3 regions of the Sinorhizobium terangae genome follow, and region 2 is predicted to be linked to each of the others. Evidence: riboswitches for the same ligand, from Rfam matches in the RefSeq annotation. Region 2 holds a riboswitch; each other region holds the start of a gene.
What was found. A riboswitch is a leader RNA that binds a small molecule or an ion and turns the genes downstream of it on or off. The one in region 2 is predicted to bind cobalamin.
Positions count from the first base shown of each region.

Region 1: another riboswitch for cobalamin. It lies ahead of QA637_RS08830 (DUF1636 family protein); the one in region 2 lies ahead of bluB (5,6-dimethylbenzimidazole synthase).
Region 3: another riboswitch for cobalamin. It lies ahead of QA637_RS02425 (aromatic ring-hydroxylating oxygenase subunit alpha); the one in region 2 lies ahead of bluB (5,6-dimethylbenzimidazole synthase).

Region 1 is NZ_CP121659.1:1,869,149-1,874,607, forward strand. It holds gene QA637_RS08820 (ABC transporter substrate-binding protein) at 1-184, opposite strand, end outside; gene QA637_RS08825 (ABC transporter ATP-binding protein) at 181-1,080, opposite strand; gene QA637_RS08830 (DUF1636 family protein) at 1,100-1,510, opposite strand; cobalamin riboswitch at 1,619-1,831, opposite strand; gene QA637_RS08835 (SLC13 family permease) at 2,155-3,933, opposite strand; gene QA637_RS08840 (hypothetical protein) at 4,251-4,541, shown strand; gene QA637_RS08845 (hypothetical protein) at 4,608-4,907, shown strand; gene QA637_RS08850 (hypothetical protein) at 4,945-5,220, shown strand; gene QA637_RS08855 (hypothetical protein) at 5,390-5,459, shown strand, end outside.
Region 2 is NZ_CP121659.1:1,647,864-1,653,322, forward strand. It holds gene QA637_RS07790 (acyl-homoserine-lactone synthase) at 1-449, shown strand, start outside; gene QA637_RS07795 (DUF2865 domain-containing protein) at 636-1,763, shown strand; gene bluB (5,6-dimethylbenzimidazole synthase) at 1,820-2,518, opposite strand; cobalamin riboswitch at 2,563-2,775, opposite strand; gene QA637_RS07805 (SDR family oxidoreductase) at 2,858-3,679, opposite strand; gene QA637_RS07810 (phytanoyl-CoA dioxygenase family protein) at 3,752-4,945, opposite strand; gene QA637_RS07815 (LacI family DNA-binding transcriptional regulator) at 5,044-5,459, shown strand, end outside.
Region 3 is NZ_CP121659.1:517,220-522,678, forward strand. It holds gene QA637_RS02405 (DUF1217 domain-containing protein) at 1-514, shown strand, start outside; gene QA637_RS02410 (FAD-binding oxidoreductase) at 516-1,952, opposite strand; gene QA637_RS02415 (L-threonylcarbamoyladenylate synthase) at 1,982-2,956, opposite strand; gene QA637_RS02420 (DUF6656 family protein) at 3,161-3,760, opposite strand; cobalamin riboswitch at 4,072-4,272, shown strand; gene QA637_RS02425 (aromatic ring-hydroxylating oxygenase subunit alpha) at 4,381-5,459, shown strand, end outside.

The sequences.
Region 1 (5,459 bases), 220 kb from region 2:
CCATGCGATCCTGCAGCTTCAAGGCCAGCATCATCTCCGTGAGATTGACGTCGTTGGAGACCGCACGCTGCGGCGCCGCGTCGAAAGCGACCTCGCGGTTGCAGCTCTTGACGGTGACGGGATGAGCGAGCGCAGGCACGGCGGCGAGGACAAGCACGCCGGCGGCGAAAAGAAGTTTGTTCATCGGATGGCTCCTGTGGAACGGGAAGATCGCGCGACGGGCATTGCGTCGGGCTGCGAGAGCGCGAAGGAAAAGCGGGAAACATGGCCCGCGGCATCGCCATGCGCGGTGGCATGGACGCCGAAGGCGGCCGAAAGCGCCGCGGGCTTCAATACGGTCTCCGGCGGGCCGAAGGCGGCAAGCCGCCCCTCTGTCAGGATCGCGACATCGGTCGCGAATTCGGCCGCGAGATTGATGTCGTGCAGCGTCGTAACGATTGTCAGCTTCAGCGTCTGCAACAGGTCGAGAATTTCGAGCTGATGGCGGATGTCGAGGTGGTTGGTCGGCTCGTCGAGGATGATGATCTTCGGTTCCTGGGCAAGCGCCCGGGCAATGAGCACCCGCTGCTTCTCGCCGCCCGAAAGCGTGGCGAATTGGCGGGGCGCGAGATGGGTAAGGTCGAGATGCTCGAGCGCTTGCGCCACCCGCTCACGGTCGCGATCGCTCCAGCCGCTGATCCCCTCCCGGCGCGGGATCCGCCCCATCATCACGACGTCACGGACGCTGAAAGGGAAATCGCCCGGCATTTCCTGCAAGACAACGGCAATCGTTCTTGCCGCCTCGCGCGCACTCATCGCCCAGAGGTTCACGCCGTCGATCCCGATACGGCCGGCAGTCGGTTCAACCGCGCGGTAGAGGCAGCGCAAGAGCGAGGTCTTGCCGGCGCCGTTCGGGCCGATAATCGCGAGTCGGCTGCCAGGCGCGATCGAAAAGCCGATATCGCGGACAAGCCGAAGGCCGGGGCGCGGCCCCCACTCCAGTTTTTCGACGCTGAGGCTGGCGCCCGCGCCGGTCTGAAGAAAAGCATGAAGCGATTCTTCGCCCGCTTTTCGCTGCAAACTACTGAATTCATCGCTCATGAAAATGCCCTCCCCGCACTCACTGCAGCCACCCCGCCGTCTCCTCGGAAACGAGGACTGCCGCCGGAATGCGCGCAAGGCCCTTGCCCGTCAGGCTCAAGGCGGGACGCGGAAAGGGGTCAAACGCCTGGCCTTCGGCATAGGCGGCGGCGAAGCTGACAAGATCGTCGATGTCTTCCTCCGGCGAGATGTCGCCGAAGAGATAGGTCGCCCTGGCGGTCGCCTGGAAGGCGATGGTGCAAGGCCGCGTGCAGGCCGCCATCGCAACTGTGCCGGCGATCGAAAAATCCCGGTCGAGCGGCCGGCCAAGCGCGGAAACGCTGTGGTTCAACTGAGCGAGCAGCTCGGTGCCGGGACGGCATGGGCCCCCGGGGAAGCGGCAATCGGTGCAGAGAGTTATCTTGTGCTGTCGGAAGTCTGAATTCGCCATGGCTTGTCTCCGCCGGGCTGGGCCGGAGAGAAAATGGCGAAGATGCAAGGAGACGGTTGCCCGCCAAGCAGAAGCCAGTTCTTTTCCATCGGAACACCCCGTCCGTTGTGGTTGATCGGTTCGATGGCAGGTCTCCTGGCTCGCGGGTCGCCGCGCATCCACGTCTTCCCGGCTTTTCGCCAGTGACATGGTGTGAATGCGCTTTCCGCTCACAGTTGCGGGGGCAGCCACGGTTTCGGCCCCTCCTGGGTCGTCCTCACCGTGTTCCCTTTTCAGCCGCTTCCGGGTCAGGAAAGCAGCACCATCGCCGCCTTGGTGGCACGAATCGCGGCGCGAGGCAACCGGGGATGGATGGCGAAAGGACATATCATGGGTGGTATCCCGTTGAGGCTAGCCGTTCTGTTACTTAATAACATAACATCGCACAAGACAGAAAATTCGCCATGGGCGTTAATTTGCCGTTGTCATTGACTGTGAACCGAGCAACGCACGCCTTCGCAGAGGACAGCCGACGCACCAGAGCATTCCCAGCGCTAGAGCATTTTGCAGTCAGGTGGGAAACGAGGCGCAGGTGGCGAGATCGCCAACTGGTACATAAGGAACTGTCTGAAGGACCCGGCGCGGTCCCGGTATCGTCAATGCGCTCAGCGCAGCGGCCAGACCCACATCAGCATCGGCACGGCGACGAGCACAATGACGATCGAAAGCGGCAGACCGAGGCGCGGGTAGTCGCTGAAGCGGTAGCCGCCCGGCCCCATGACCAGCGTGTTGCACTGGTGGCCGATCGGGGTGAGGAAATCTGAGCCTGCGCCGATCGCCACCGCCATCAGAAAGGCATCCGGCTTGTAGCCGAGCGCCGCGGCAAAACTCGCGGCGATCGGTGCCATGACGAGCACCGTGGCGGCATTGTTGAGGAAGGGCGTGACCGCCATTGCGGCGATGAGGATGAGCGCAAGTGCGCCCGCGGGCGGCAGGCCGGCAGCGATGCCGCTCAGCCAGCCGGCGATAAGGTCCGACCCACCGGTGGTGCGCAACGTGTCGCTGACCGGGATCAGCGCCGCCAGCATGACGAGGATCGGCCCGTCGACCGCACGGTAGACGTCGCGCAGCGGGATGACGCGGAAGATCACCATGGCGAGCGCCGCCGCGAAGAAGGCGACCGGCACAGGCACGACTCCGATCGCCGTTGCCCCCATGGCGGCTGCGAGAACGAGCAGCGGCACCGTCGCGCGTCGGATGGTACCGAGCAGGATTTCCCGCTGGGCGAGCGGCAGGCAGCCGAATTCCTGCAGGAACGGCGGCAGGTCGCGCCGTGTCCCCTGCAGCACGACAATGTCGCCGGCCCGCAGCCGGATGCTGCCGAGTCGCTGCTTCAGCCGCTCGCCCTGGCGGCTGACGGCAAGCAGGTTGATGTTGTGATTGTTGAAGAGCGCAAGCCGCTGCGCAGACATGCCGATGAGCGGAGAGCCGCTGGCGATCACCGCCTCGATCGCCTCGATGTCGGCCGGCGTCTTGCCGTTGTTGGCCGTGGGCGACCTGTCGCCGGAAATCTTGAGCTTCGCCTGGGAGACGATACGGTCGAGCGCCGCCGGCCCGCCTTCGAGCAGCAGGATATCGTCGGCCTCGATGATGGCGTCCGGCAGCGGCGCCAGATGCGTGCCGCGGCGGAAGATGGCGAGGACGACCGCACCGCCGTCGCCGAGTTTGACGAGGTTGCCGAGCGGCTTGCCGATCATCGGCGAACCGTTCGCTACGACCGCTTCAGAGGTATAGTCGGTGATCTCGATCGCCTGGTTGACGGAAACCTGCTGGCTTTTGCGCTCCGGCACCAGGCGATAGGCGAAAAGCAGGAACACCGCGCCGACCACGGCCAGCGAGGCGCCGACCGGGGTAAAGTCGAACATGCTGAAGCTCTCGCCGGTCAGGTCCTGCCGCATCCTCGACACGACCACATTGGGCGAGGTGCCGACCTGGGTCATCAGCCCGCCGATCAGCGAACCGAAGGCCATCGGCATCAGGAAGACCGAGGGCTGGACGCCCGACCGCCGGGCGAACTGGAAAGCGACCGGGATCATGATCGCCAGCGCGCCGATATTCTTGATGAAGGCGGAAAGCATCGTGACGGTCACGACAAGAAGCGCAAGCTGCGCCCTTACCGAGGTCAGGTCCGGCAGGAAGCGCTGTATCGCCGCATCGACCACGCCGGAGCGGGCAACACCGGCGCTGACGATCAGCGCGCTGCCGACGATGATGACGATATCATCGCTGAAGCCTGTAAAGGCGCGGTCGAAGGGAACGATGCCGACCGCGACCGAGAGCATCAGCGCCGAACAGGCAATGAGGTCGTAGCGGAAACGGTCCCAGATGAAAAAGGCCATCATGGCGCCGATTACGAGAAACGAAAGCGACTGTTCGGCGGTCATGAGCTGTACCTGAAGCAACGCGGATCGTACGAAAGCCTCTACTGCATTTCCCCCCAAACCGAAATCGACTGAAGGAATAAAAACACGCAGCGGCGAGTCTGATCCACTACATCGTCCAAAGCGTCTATCGAATGCAACTGAAATACCGACAGATTCATGTCGCAGCGCTGTGGATTACCAGAAACTCAACCGAAACTCGTTGGTTCCTTTGACCGTTGTTGAAGAAGGAATATGATGTCGCAGCCAGTTTAGCGTGTACCAACGGGCCTTCGCGCAACGGAGGGGGCGCAATCGCCGGAGCCAAGGAAAACGCAGCCATGAAGACCGCCCTGCCCGCCATTTGCGCGGGTCTCCTGCTCGCCGCCTGTGCTTCCACCGCCCCGCCCTCAGTTGGCTACTCGCGCAATCTCGAACCCATTCCGGGCAGCATCACCTATGGCGGCCAGCCCCGCACGAGGCTGACCAAGGCGCCCGTCGGCAGCATCGTGCCGCACCGGTTCCGCGACAGTTTCGGCCGCCAGGTCTCCGAAACTTACGTTATCGAGCCCGACCGCTCTCTGCGGCTTATAAGCCGCCGTATCGACTATGATCTTATGACCGACCGGTAAGTGGGATAAGGAAACCGCGCACGGTTTCTCCGCGCCGTTTCTCACAAATGGAATGAGAGTATCGCCATGAAAGATGCCTTGCCCACCCTTTTTGCCGCCCTTCTGCTGTGCGCCTGCTCGACTACCGCTCGGCCGCCGTCGGTCGGCTACGGACGCTATCTCGAGCCCATCCCCGGCAGCATCACCTATGGCGGCCAACCGCGCACGAGGCTGACCAAGGCGCCGGTCGGCAGCATCGTGCCGCATCAGTTCTTCGATAGTTTCGGCCACAAGGTCTACGAGACCTATGTGATCGAACCCGACCGCTCGCTGCGGCTTGTCGGCCGTCGCATCGACTACGATATCTTCGGCGACATGGACCGTTGATGTCCGGTACGCCAAGGCATTACCGAGGGGCGCCACGATGAAACTTGGCTCGATCGCCTGCGCAGCCGCGCTCCTTCTTGCGGCCTGCACCACCACCGCGCCGGAGCTGGAGCCGATCCCCGGCAGCATCACCTATGGCGGCCAGCCACGCACGAAACTCACCAAGGCGCCGGTCGGCAGCATCGTGCCGCACCAGTTCTTCACTCAAGGCGGACTGGCCCGGGAAACCTATGTGATCCAACCGGACCGCTCGCTGAAGCTGATCCGCCGCCACATAGATTATGACTTTATCACGAGGCACTCTCGCCGCTAGGATGGCAAAAGCAATGTCGCCGGACATCACGTGCTGTTCGGCGGCCGGCGGCTGGGGCATGGGTAGTCCAAGGACGCGGCACGGAACCCTGCACATTTAAAACGCGTTGTTTGCGACCGGCCGACGCTTAAAGGCGCTTCAGCCTCACTTCGAGCGATGAGAAAACACCATGAGGCCCCTCCTGCCAGCGATGTCGCCCGCGGTCCTGTCCGTCATGCTGCTCGCGTCGAGCGTGAGCG
Region 2 (5,459 bases):
GCGGATCGCTGCGGCTGCTGCCGACGCTTGGGCCGAACATGCTGGACGATACGTTTCCGATTCTGCTCGGCGACAATCCCGAGATCCGTAGCGCTTCCGTGTGGGAATCGAGCCGCTTCTGCATCGATCCGGATATCTCGCAGGATCGCTCGTCGAACCAGGTAACGGTCGCCGCTGCGGAACTCATGTGTGGCGTGGGCGAACTGGGCCTTGCCTCCGGCGTCAGCCATATCGTCACGGTCACCGACGTCTTCCTCGAAAGAATGTTCCGTCGGATGGGTTGCCCCGGCGAGCGCATTGCCGATCCTCACCGGATCGGCTCCGTCTTCGCCGTGGCAGTCGCGTGGGAAGTGACGCGAGAACTACTTGAAACGATGAAGCATGTCGCCGCAATCGAGGGCACCGTGCTCGAACGCCCGATGTCGCTCGAAACAGCACGGGCCGCCTGATCCTTCTCGCCGGGCCGCCGTCGCGGCCCGGTCTATTCTCTCTTGCTGCGGTGCCCTGTTAACGCAAACTCTCCCTGGACGTTGCGCTGTTACGTCAACGCCTTATGATATGGATAAACAGGAGTTGGCGGTCGCGAAAGTCCTTGAAGAACGGATCGCGCACCAAGGCAGAAGAGACGAGAGCCAGTGCCCCGGATCGTCATATCCCGGAACTTCAAATCCGTGGCGGTGGCCCTGCTCCAGCTGCTGTTGGCGGGCGCTGACGGTGCGTCGGCCTCGACTGTTTGCGAACGCCTGAATGCACGGCTCACTGATCTCTCCACGGCCGTCAACCCAACCGCTAACCTGCGCGATTTCACGGGTGCCGTTTCCCGCCAGAACATCGAGCTCCGCCGGGCGAAGAACGAGCGACGCCGGATGGAGTGCGGCACCGGCAGTGTCGTCGTCATCGGTGGTGACAATGATGAGGCATGCGCGGCGCTGGATGAGACCATCGCCCGCATGGAGGACAACCTTCAACGGCTCAAGGCGCACCGCCACTCGTTGATATCTGGCGACACGGGCGACACGCGCCGGCGCATTCTCGCGGCGCTGGAACTGAACGGCTGCCATGACGAGGCCAATGCCCACGATCCAGTCGAGGAGCAGGACGAGTTCGCGAGTGCTGCGGTCGATGATGCCGAGCTCCCCCGCAATATCCTCAGGGATCTTTCGCCGGACAGCGAAGATTATCCGCTGCTGGGTGACGACAGCGAGACACAGGATTTTCCCCTGCTGCACGAGGAGCCCATGGGCAGCCTCAGGACAATGTGCGTCCGCACCTGCGACGGGGCCTTTTTCCCGATCTCGTCAAATGCAACGCCCGCGGACTTTGCCCGTGACGCCGAGCTGTGTCAGGCACGCTGCCCCGGTGCGCAGACGGAACTCTACTACCACGTTCTCGCTACGGAAGAGAGCGACCAGATGGTCTCGGCCTTGACCGGAAGGCCTTATACCGAGCTGCCGACGGCCTTTGCCTACCGGACGCGCGGCGTCGGTGCGCCAGGAGTTTGCGGCTGCCGAATCCCGGCTAGTGCGGCGACAGAAAATGGCAGGAAGGCGACGACCGGCAGCGAGCCGTCGGTCATCACGATCAATGGCGACCTGAAGCCGGCCGCGGGATCGGTACAAGCAAAGCCGGTGCGGGAAAGGCCCTACGACCCGGCGAACAGCAAGGTCCGTGTCGTGGGCCCGGCATTCCTGCCGCAAGAAAAAAGCGCGATCGACCTCAAGCACCCGCTCGGTCCGGGTTACCAGCCGGTCCAGGGCAACTGAGCCCATCTGCCGCATGCTGTCAAAGCAGTGGAGATACTGAGCTTATCGTATTGAATTCAGATGCTGTTTGCCTGTGGGACGCCCCACGCTTCCTCGAAGACAAGGTCCTCGAGCGGCAGGCGCTGACGCCATCCCTTCACGGCGAGTTCCGGCTGCTGATAGAGCTGATCGACAAACCCAAGGCAGAGCCAGGCGACGATTTCGATGTGCTCGGGAATACCGAGGATCGACTTGATCTCCTGCTCGTGGAAAATGCTGACCCAGCCGACGCCGACACCTTCCGCGCGTGCGGCGAGCCAGAGGTTCTGGACCGCGCAGACGGTCGAATAGACATCCATCTGCGGATTGTGCGTCCGTCCCAGCACGACCGCGCCACCGCGCGTGCGATCGCAGGTGACGCAAATGCTGAGCGGTGCCTTGCGAATGCCTTCAAGTTTCAGCGATCGGTATTGTGCCTGTCTCTCGCCGGAAAACATCAGCGCCGCTTCCTCGTTGGCGCGCTCGAACGCCTCCCAGACCTTCGCTCGCGTCACCTTTTGACGAACGAGCACGAAGTTCCAAGGCTGCATGAAGCCGACCGATGGCGCGCTATGGGCGGCACCAAGCAGACGGGTAATGAGTTCGTCCGGCAGCGGATCGGGAAGGAATTCATCACGCACATCGCGGCGTGTTTCAATGGCGCGGTAGACGGCGTCTCGCTCGTCCGGCGAAAAGGCTCCAGCCGCCGTCAGGCAGCCGCTCGGGTCAGGCCGCATCGTTCGATCCCCAACAATGCACAACCTCCCGCCGTCCGCGCGGGGCCGGTCTATCTCGCCAGGCCGGTCTTCTGACTCTGGTTCATCCAGCCGCGCCGCCTTCCCAAATCACTTGAGGATTCAGTGGCAATGTCCTGAACAAAATTCAGAACTTGTATTCGCGCGACCGTCCCCATCACAGCGTTGGGCACGTACCGGATTTGCACCGGCTTCCCGATTCTCCCGCCGTGGCGGGCACCTGACGGCCGCATATGGGCACAGCCGACGGCGAAAGGCAAGACGAGCCAAGCGGCTCGCCTCACCCAAAGCCTCCGCGCGGCATGGAGAACCGGCGCCGCGTCAAAGCGGCGCCGCCGGATGCGGGGAGCCATCGTAGGCGCCCCAGATTGATTGGTCGAAGCAGATCACCGAACCCGTCATCAAACCGGATTCCGCCGAGGAAAGATAGGCGCAGGCGCGCGCCACCTCGGCCGGATCGACAAGGCGGCCGAAAGGTTGGTTGGCTGCGGCCTTCTCCAGCCAGTCCGCAGGTGCATCGTGATATTCGCGTTGGATGCGATCCTCCCCCTCCGATGCCATCCAGCCGATATTGAGGCCGTTGACGCGGATACGGTTGCGCAAAAGCGCGTAGGCCGTGTTCTTCGTCAGCGTCTCCAGGGCGCCTTTCGAGGCGCAATAGGCGGCAATGAAGGGCTGGCCCGCCTTGGCCGACATCGAGCCAATGTTGACGATCGTGCCCTCGATCTTCTCGCGCCGCATTACCTTCACCGTCTCCTGCATGAGGAAGAAGGGCGCGCGCACGTTGACCGCGAACATGCGGTCGAAGAGTTCCGGCGTGGTGTCGAGGATCGTGCCACGGTCGGTGATGGCAGCGGCATTGACCAATGCGTCCACCCGGCCGAATTCCCTGTCGCAAGCCGCAACAACCTTGCGGGCGTCGTCGACCCGCTCGAGATCGGCGGCCACGTAAATCACCTTGGTGCCGGTCGCCTTGCCAATCTCGGCTGCTCTTGCCTCGCCTTTGGCAGCGTTGCGCCCGCAGATGATGATGCCGGTTGCGCCCCGTTCGGCAAAGAGCGCCGCGATCGTTGCACCGAGCCCCTGTGTGCCGCCTGTCACGATAGCGACCTTGCCATCAAGGCGGCCATAGTCCGTGCTCATGTAACTCCTCCTCTATTTCGCTTCCAAGCTCCCGCACTCCTTAGCGTCGGGAGTATCGCCCCGTCGCATTTCTCAGCTTCTCTTTTTCTCCGCCTGCGCGGCCAGTGCCTCCACGAAGGATTTGGTTTCCCAATCGGCCGCCAGCGCTTCATGCATCAGCTGTGCCTGCGTTTTCGGTGCCAGGCCGCCCAGCGGCGGGTCGCGATCGAGATTGGTCGGGAACGAGTAGCCTTCGGCGCAAGAAGCGATCGCATTGGCAATCTCGCCGGCCGAGAGCCTTCCGTCCGCTGCAAGAGCCTTCAGGGCCGGATAGAGCATGGCGCACATCCGCTCGCGATCGACCGTTTCCATCGCCCGTCCGAAGGCGGAGGAGACCTGGAGGAGATTTGCCACGCGCTTGATGTCTGCCGACCGGTTGGTGCCCGCCGCATGGAAGAGCGCCGGGTTGAAGAACACCGCATCGCCCTTCTCAAGCGGAAGCTGGACGTGGTTCTCGTCGAAATATGCTTTGAACTCCGGCCTTTTCAGCGCGAGATAGCCGGGCAAATAGCTCTGGCTGTAAGGCAGGAACAAGGTCGGCCCGCTTTCGACCGGCATGTCGCAATGGGCAACGGCGCCCTGCAGCGTCAGAACTGGCGAAAGCTTGTGCACATGTGCCGGATATTGCTCGATGACCGCCGACGTCTGGAAACCGAGATGATAGTCCCGATGCGCCGACTGTGCCGCGCCGCCCGGATTGACGCGGTTGACCTGCGCCGTCATCTGGTAGTTCGGCCCGAGCCAGGCCTCGCTGACGAGCGCGATGACCGCGTTGCCGTAGTAGGCCGCGAAATTTTCGGGAGAGCGCAGGCAATGCTTCTCCAGCGAATTCCAGATGCGGTCGTTGGCACCGGGCTTGGCGAAGTGGTCGCCGCCGCCACTGTTCGTGCGGTGTTGCTCCTCGATGATCTCGTCGAAAACACGGCTTGCTTCGTCGATAATGCTTGTGTCGGTGAAGGCGCGCTTGAACACCGCAACGCCCGGCCCTTCGGCCAGCACCGCGCAAATCTCCCCCAGAGCTGCGCGCCGACCGTCATCCGTCCTGCAATCGGCAACGAGGCTGGCACTGTCATAGATCAGGATGTTCTTTTGGCAATCGGCTGCATGCGGATAGTCGATCGGGTTGGTGCGGCGCTCGACCTCGGCGCGGAACGCCTCGATGCTGCAGGATTCCTCCGTCAGCCATACGCGTTCGACGCGCCTCCTCGCCGTGTTGTCGATCTTCATCCGATCTCCTCCTCGAGAAAATACAGTACCGACTATACGTCTCGCCCGCTTCTGGGATAGAGCAGGAATCCATCAAAAAACCATCACAAGGCTTGTTCGTGGCACATCCGTTTCTGGTCAAGGATATCGCATTTCAGGCAGGTGTGAGCACGGCCACGGTCGACCGGGTGCTCAATGATCGGACGGGGGTGCGCCCGCAGACGGTAGCGCGCGTCAAGGCGGCGATCCGCGAGCTTGAGAAGCAACAGGCGGGCATGGAGATCCAGGGTCGGAAATATGCGATCGACGTGGTGATGGAAGCGCCGGAGCGCTTTACCGACGCCGTGCGACGCGCTTTCGAAAATGAAGCGACGACCTTCATGCCGACGATCTTCCGCTGCCGCTTTCATTTGGCAGAAACGATGCGAGCACAGGAGATCGCGCAATTGCTCGACCGGATCCGCCTGCGTGGCACCGATGGCGTCGTCCTCAAGGCACCGGATGTGCCCGAAGTGACCGCTGCCGTGGCGCGGCT
Region 3 (5,459 bases), 1.1 Mb from region 2:
CACCCGCTATCGCGAGATCGTGGCCTCTTTCAATTTCGACGGCGAAGGAAAGCTTGCGCGCGGAGCCGCAGGCCAGATCCAGACCCGGCGCGGCATCATTGCCACGATGGATCTTTACCTCAATCAGACGCTGGAAGAAAACGCCGGCGAGGACAATGCCGGTGTGCGCTTGGCGCTCTATTTCAAGCGCATGGCTACCGACGTCAACACGGTTTACGACCTTCTTGCCGACAGCGCCTTGATGCAGGTCGTCAGAACCGCCTTCAGCATCCCGCAGGAGATGGCAAGCAGCGACATCGATGTTCAAGCCGAATACATCAAGCGCGTGATGAACATCGAGGATCTCCACGATCCCGAGAAGCTCGATAAGCTCCTGCAGCGGTTCACAGCGCTTTATGACGTCGAGAACAACACCGATGTCTCTCCCGCCGCCACGATCCTGTCAGGCGGTGGCGGTTTCGGCATCAGCGCCGATACGCTGATGCAGCTGACGCAGCTCAGGCTGGGCGGTTAGATCACATAGACCTTGTGCGCAACACCTTGTCTGGATTCATGATGCCTGCGGGGTCGAACGCATGCTTGATCCGCTGCATCAGTTCGATCTCGATTTCCGGGCGGATTTCCGCGAGCTCATCGCGCTTCAATTGACCGATGCCGTGCTCGGCCGAGATCGATCCGCGATACTTCAGCACGATGCCGTGGACGATGGCGTTCATCTCGCGCCAGCGGTCAAGGAAGACCTGTTTGTCGGCGCCGACCGGCTGCGAAATATTGTAATGGATGTTGCCGTCGCCCATGTGGCCGAAGGCGCAAATACGGGCGCCGGGTATCGCTTTCATGACGGCGGTGTCGGCCTCGGCCATGAAGGCGGGGATGTTCGATACGGGCACTGATACATCGTGCTTGATCGAGCCGCCTTCCGGCTTCTGTGCCGGCGACATGCTTTCGCGCATGTGCCACAGCGCCTTGCGCTGCGTCTCGCTCGTCGCGATGATCGCATTTTCGACGAGACCATTGCTGACGCCCGTCTCGAGCACACCCTCTATCATGCGCTCGGCGCTCTCCGCGGAATCCGAGGTCGAAATATCGATCAGCGCGTACCAGGGATGGACTGTCGGCATCGGATCGCGCACGCCCGGAATATGCCGGGAGGTGAACTCTATGCCGATCCTCGGCATGAGTTCGAAGCCCGTCAACGCCGGTCCGCAGAGGGTCGAAGCACGATCGAAGAGGGCAAGCGCATCCTCGACGCTCCTAAGGCCCGCGAATGCCACCTGATGGCCAAGCGGCTTCGGGAACAGCTTCAGTACCGCACCGGTGATGACGCCAAGCGTTCCTTCCGCGCCGATGAACAGGTCTCGAAGGTCGTAGCCCGTGTTGTCCTTCTTCAATCGGCGTAATCCGTCCCAGATTTCGCCGGTCGGCAGCACGACCTCCAGCCCCAGGCAGAGCTGGCGCATATTGCCGTAGGCGAGCACGGCCGTGCCGCCGGCATTGGTCGAGAGATTGCCGCCGATCCGGGCGGAGCCTTCGGAGCCGAGCGACAGCGGGAAGAGGCGTCCGGCATCGTCCGCCGCCTTCTGGACATCGGCAAGGATACAGCCGGCATCGGCCACGATGACATTGCCGACGGGATCGACGTCGCGGATGCGGTTCAGCCGCTCGAGCGAAAGAACCATGTCGGCTTTTCCTTCGCGCGGGATCTGGCCGGCCACATGTCCGGTATTGCCGCCCTGCGGGACAATCGCGGTACGGGTCTGGCTTGCCAGGCGCATGATGCGCGAGACCTCCTCGACGGAGCCTGGCCTGAGCACGAGCGGCGTGGTGCCGTGATGGAGCCCGCGTGATTCGACGAGATAAGGCGCGGTCTCCGCCGGACTGCTGAGCGCGTGGCCGCTGCCGACGATGTCGATGAAAGAGGCGATCAGTTCGGGAGAAAGTATGGTCGTCATGATCGCTCCTTCGTTTTTCGGCGAATTGTTCAGCCCCTGGGCGCCGCTGCCCGCTGCAGGCGGTCGATGATTGCCTCTCCGAGGCCTTCTTCCGGCACGCGGCCGAAGGCGATCGTTCGAGCACCGCTCGCATCCGCCTGCTTCATGTAGTCGAAAAGGTTGGCGGCCGCCTCGCGAAGATTGCCGCCGGGGCTCAAGTCCAGCACGATCGTCGCTTCGCCCTCGCCGGGAAGCGGCCTGCCGCCGAAGCGGATCAACGCCTCTCCCGCCCGGACATCCTCGGCATTCAATCTTACGGTCGCTCCCGGAGCGTAATGTGACGCAAGCATGCCGGGCGCCTCGATCGTCGCGCCGGCGCTGTCCGGCCGCACGACCTCGCACCCTGTGAGCTTCTCGATCTCGCCGGCGTCCAACCCGCCGGGTCTCAGGAGCCGCAGTGTGCCGCCTTCAACCTTGATGATTGTGGACTCAAGCCCGATTCCAGCCGGGCCGGCATCGAGGATGAGCTTCAGCTTGGAACCGAGGTCGGCCTGAACATGGGCTGCGCTGGTGGGGCTGATCTTGCCGGAGGTGTTGGCACTCGGCGCCGCAAGCGGGCGTCCGAAGCGAGCGATCACCTGCCGTGAAAAGCCAGCAGGCATGCGGATGCCGAGCGTATTGAGCCCGGCGGAAGCGAGCGCGTGGACGGTGCTCTCCGGCCGTTGCGGCAGGATAAGGGTTAGAGGACCCGGCCAGAAGGCGTCCGCAAGCTGGCGCGAAATCGGGTCGAACGTCACATGCGCCTCGGCCATCGCCATATCCGAGACGTGGCAGATCAATGGATTGAAACGGGGCCGGCCCTTCATCTCGTAAATGCGGCTGATCGCTTCGGGGTTTGTCGCGTCCGCCGCAAGCCCATAGACCGTCTCCGTCGGGATCGCGACCGGCTCGCCCTCGGAAAGAACGACGCAGGCGTGCTCGATCGCCCGGGCCGGTTCTGTGCGTGTATCGATGATTTCGGCCATGACGGTTCCGTTTGCCTTTCCGTCGCCTCCTTTAACGGACGTGCCGGAAAAACAGAACGATTTTCTTCGCCAAGGCACGTCACCCAAAAGTGCGCAGCGGTTTTGGGATGACGACATGTATGAAAACAAGAAGCGCACGTCGCCCAAAAATGTGCAGCGGTTTTGGGACAGCGACATGCATAAGAGCAATGCCGACCGTGTCGGTCAAAGGCTGCGAATGATCTTGCGCAGTGCGTCGTCCCGTGCGCCCAGCATCAGGACGTTCTTCAGTGCTATCTTCGGATCCTGCGTTCGGAAGATCAATCCGTTGCCCCGCACATTGCGGTTGATGACCATCTGCCCTTCGTCACCGCCGGGCTCGATGGCGACGGCGAAGTACATGCGCGAATAACCCCTCTGTATCCGATCGAAAAAATGCGTCTCGTCACCGAGATCGGAGAAGAAGTTCGCGAAATAGAAGGCCCAGGTGACGTCGTGCGAACGCTCGAGGTGCGTTTTCGCGGCGGTCACATGGCAGTAGCCGAGATGCGGACTGTTCGGCAGGGTGCGGTGAAAGACCATCTTCGGGAATTGGATCGAAGAATGGAAAGCGTTGATCCGCTTGTGGGTAGTCTCCCCGGCCGCCGAAAGCTTCCGCCCGGTTTGCTCCGCAACCTCCTCATGCGTCAGGTAACGCCGCTGCTCGGCCATCCAGTGCCGTCGGCGGTCGATCCGTCCGGTCCGCAGGAACTCCGCGTGGGGTGTGGCCTTTGGTGCGGGGATCACGGCTCTCGTGCCGGTATCATAATATCTCAGTCTAGCCATCCGCGCCGGCGCCATCCTTGTCCGCGAAGCGAGTTGATCTCCCCGAATGCTAGTCCTTCAGGGTTAACAGATGATTTTTCAACACATTTTGTCGATGGTATCCGCTTCGAAGGTGTGTCGTAAAATGGCCAGTCAAATTCGTGCCCGGGATGACGCTGCCGAAAAAATCATCAGTTGCTTACATTTTCCGCTATCACATTGTTTATAATAAATAATATCAATCCCCAAATTTAGGATCGATGAGCGGATATCGTGTCGTCTTTCCGGGAGCCGATGTCGTCAATCGGCAAATGAAAAGATGCTGGGCGCGCTTAGATATGGACACTCAAGGTGCCGCTCCAGGGAGGGCGGAGAATTGGGAAGCCGGTCAGATCCCGGCGCTGCCCCCGCAACGGTGGTGGAGCGAAAGCCACGGCAAAAGGCCACTGGACGGTGTGTCCGGGAAGGCGCCGGGCGGGTCCCTTTAGGGGCCACTCCAGAGCCCGGAAACCAGCCTTGGGACGAAAAATCGACCGTAACTGGTTGCGGCGGGCAGCCGGATCGGAGCCTTTGACGCGCCGGCATCATTGTCGGCGTTGGTTCCTGTCCTGCCTCTGCGAACTGATGAACGAGGACAGGACATGGACATTCAGAACGATATGCTGCGCCGGCTCATAAACCGTCGTGAGGGCTATAGCCTCGACCGGGCCTTCTACACCGACCCGGAATATTACCGGCAGGACCTCGAGCACATCTGGTACAAGGACTGGCTCTTCATCGGTCACGACTGTGAAATTCCGAAAGCCGGCAACTACTTTACCGTTCAGGTCGGCGACTATCCGATCGTCATCGTCCGCGACCGGCAGGGAACGATCCGGGCGCTTCACAATTCCTGCCGCCACCGCGGCTCGCGCGTGTGCACGCAGCACAAGGGTTCATCGGCCAAGCTCGTCTGTCCCTATCACCAGTGGACCTACGAATTGGACGGCAAGCTGCTTTTCGCGCGGCAGATGCCCGAAGGGTTCGATCCGGCTCAGCACAGCCTGAAGCCGGTCCATTGCGAAACGGTTGGCGGCTATATCTTCATCAGCCTCGCCGACGAGCCGATGGATTTCCAGCCGTTCCGGGAGACGGTTGCCGGCTATCTCGCGCCGCATAGACTCGGGGAGACCAAGGTCGCCTATGAGAGCACGATCGTCGAGAAGGGCAATTGGAAGCTTGTCTGGGAGAACAACCGCGAGTGCTATCATTGCGCCGCCAACCATCCGGAGCTTTGCCGTACCTACCCGGAGGCCCCGACGGTGACGGGCGTCCAGGGTGCCATGAACGACCCGGAGATCGGCGCCCATTGGGAAAGGTGCGAGGCGGCAGGCCTTCCGAGCAGCTTCAGGATTGCACCAACCGGCCAATTCCGGATGACGCGGATGCCGCTGATCAACGGGGCGGAGAGCTACACCATGTCCGGACAAGCGGCCGTTCGCAAACCGCTTTCGACCGGCGTCAACGAGCGCGGGATCGGCACGCTCTTGCTCTTCCACTACCCGACGACCTGGAACCATGTGCTCGGCGATCACGCGATCACCTTCCGCGTGCTGCCGCTTGGACCGGAACTGACGCAGGTCACCACCAAATGGCTTGTCAGCAAGGACGCCGTCGAGGGCGTCGATTACACCATCGAGGACCTTACCCACGTTTGGACCGAGACCAACGACCAGGATCG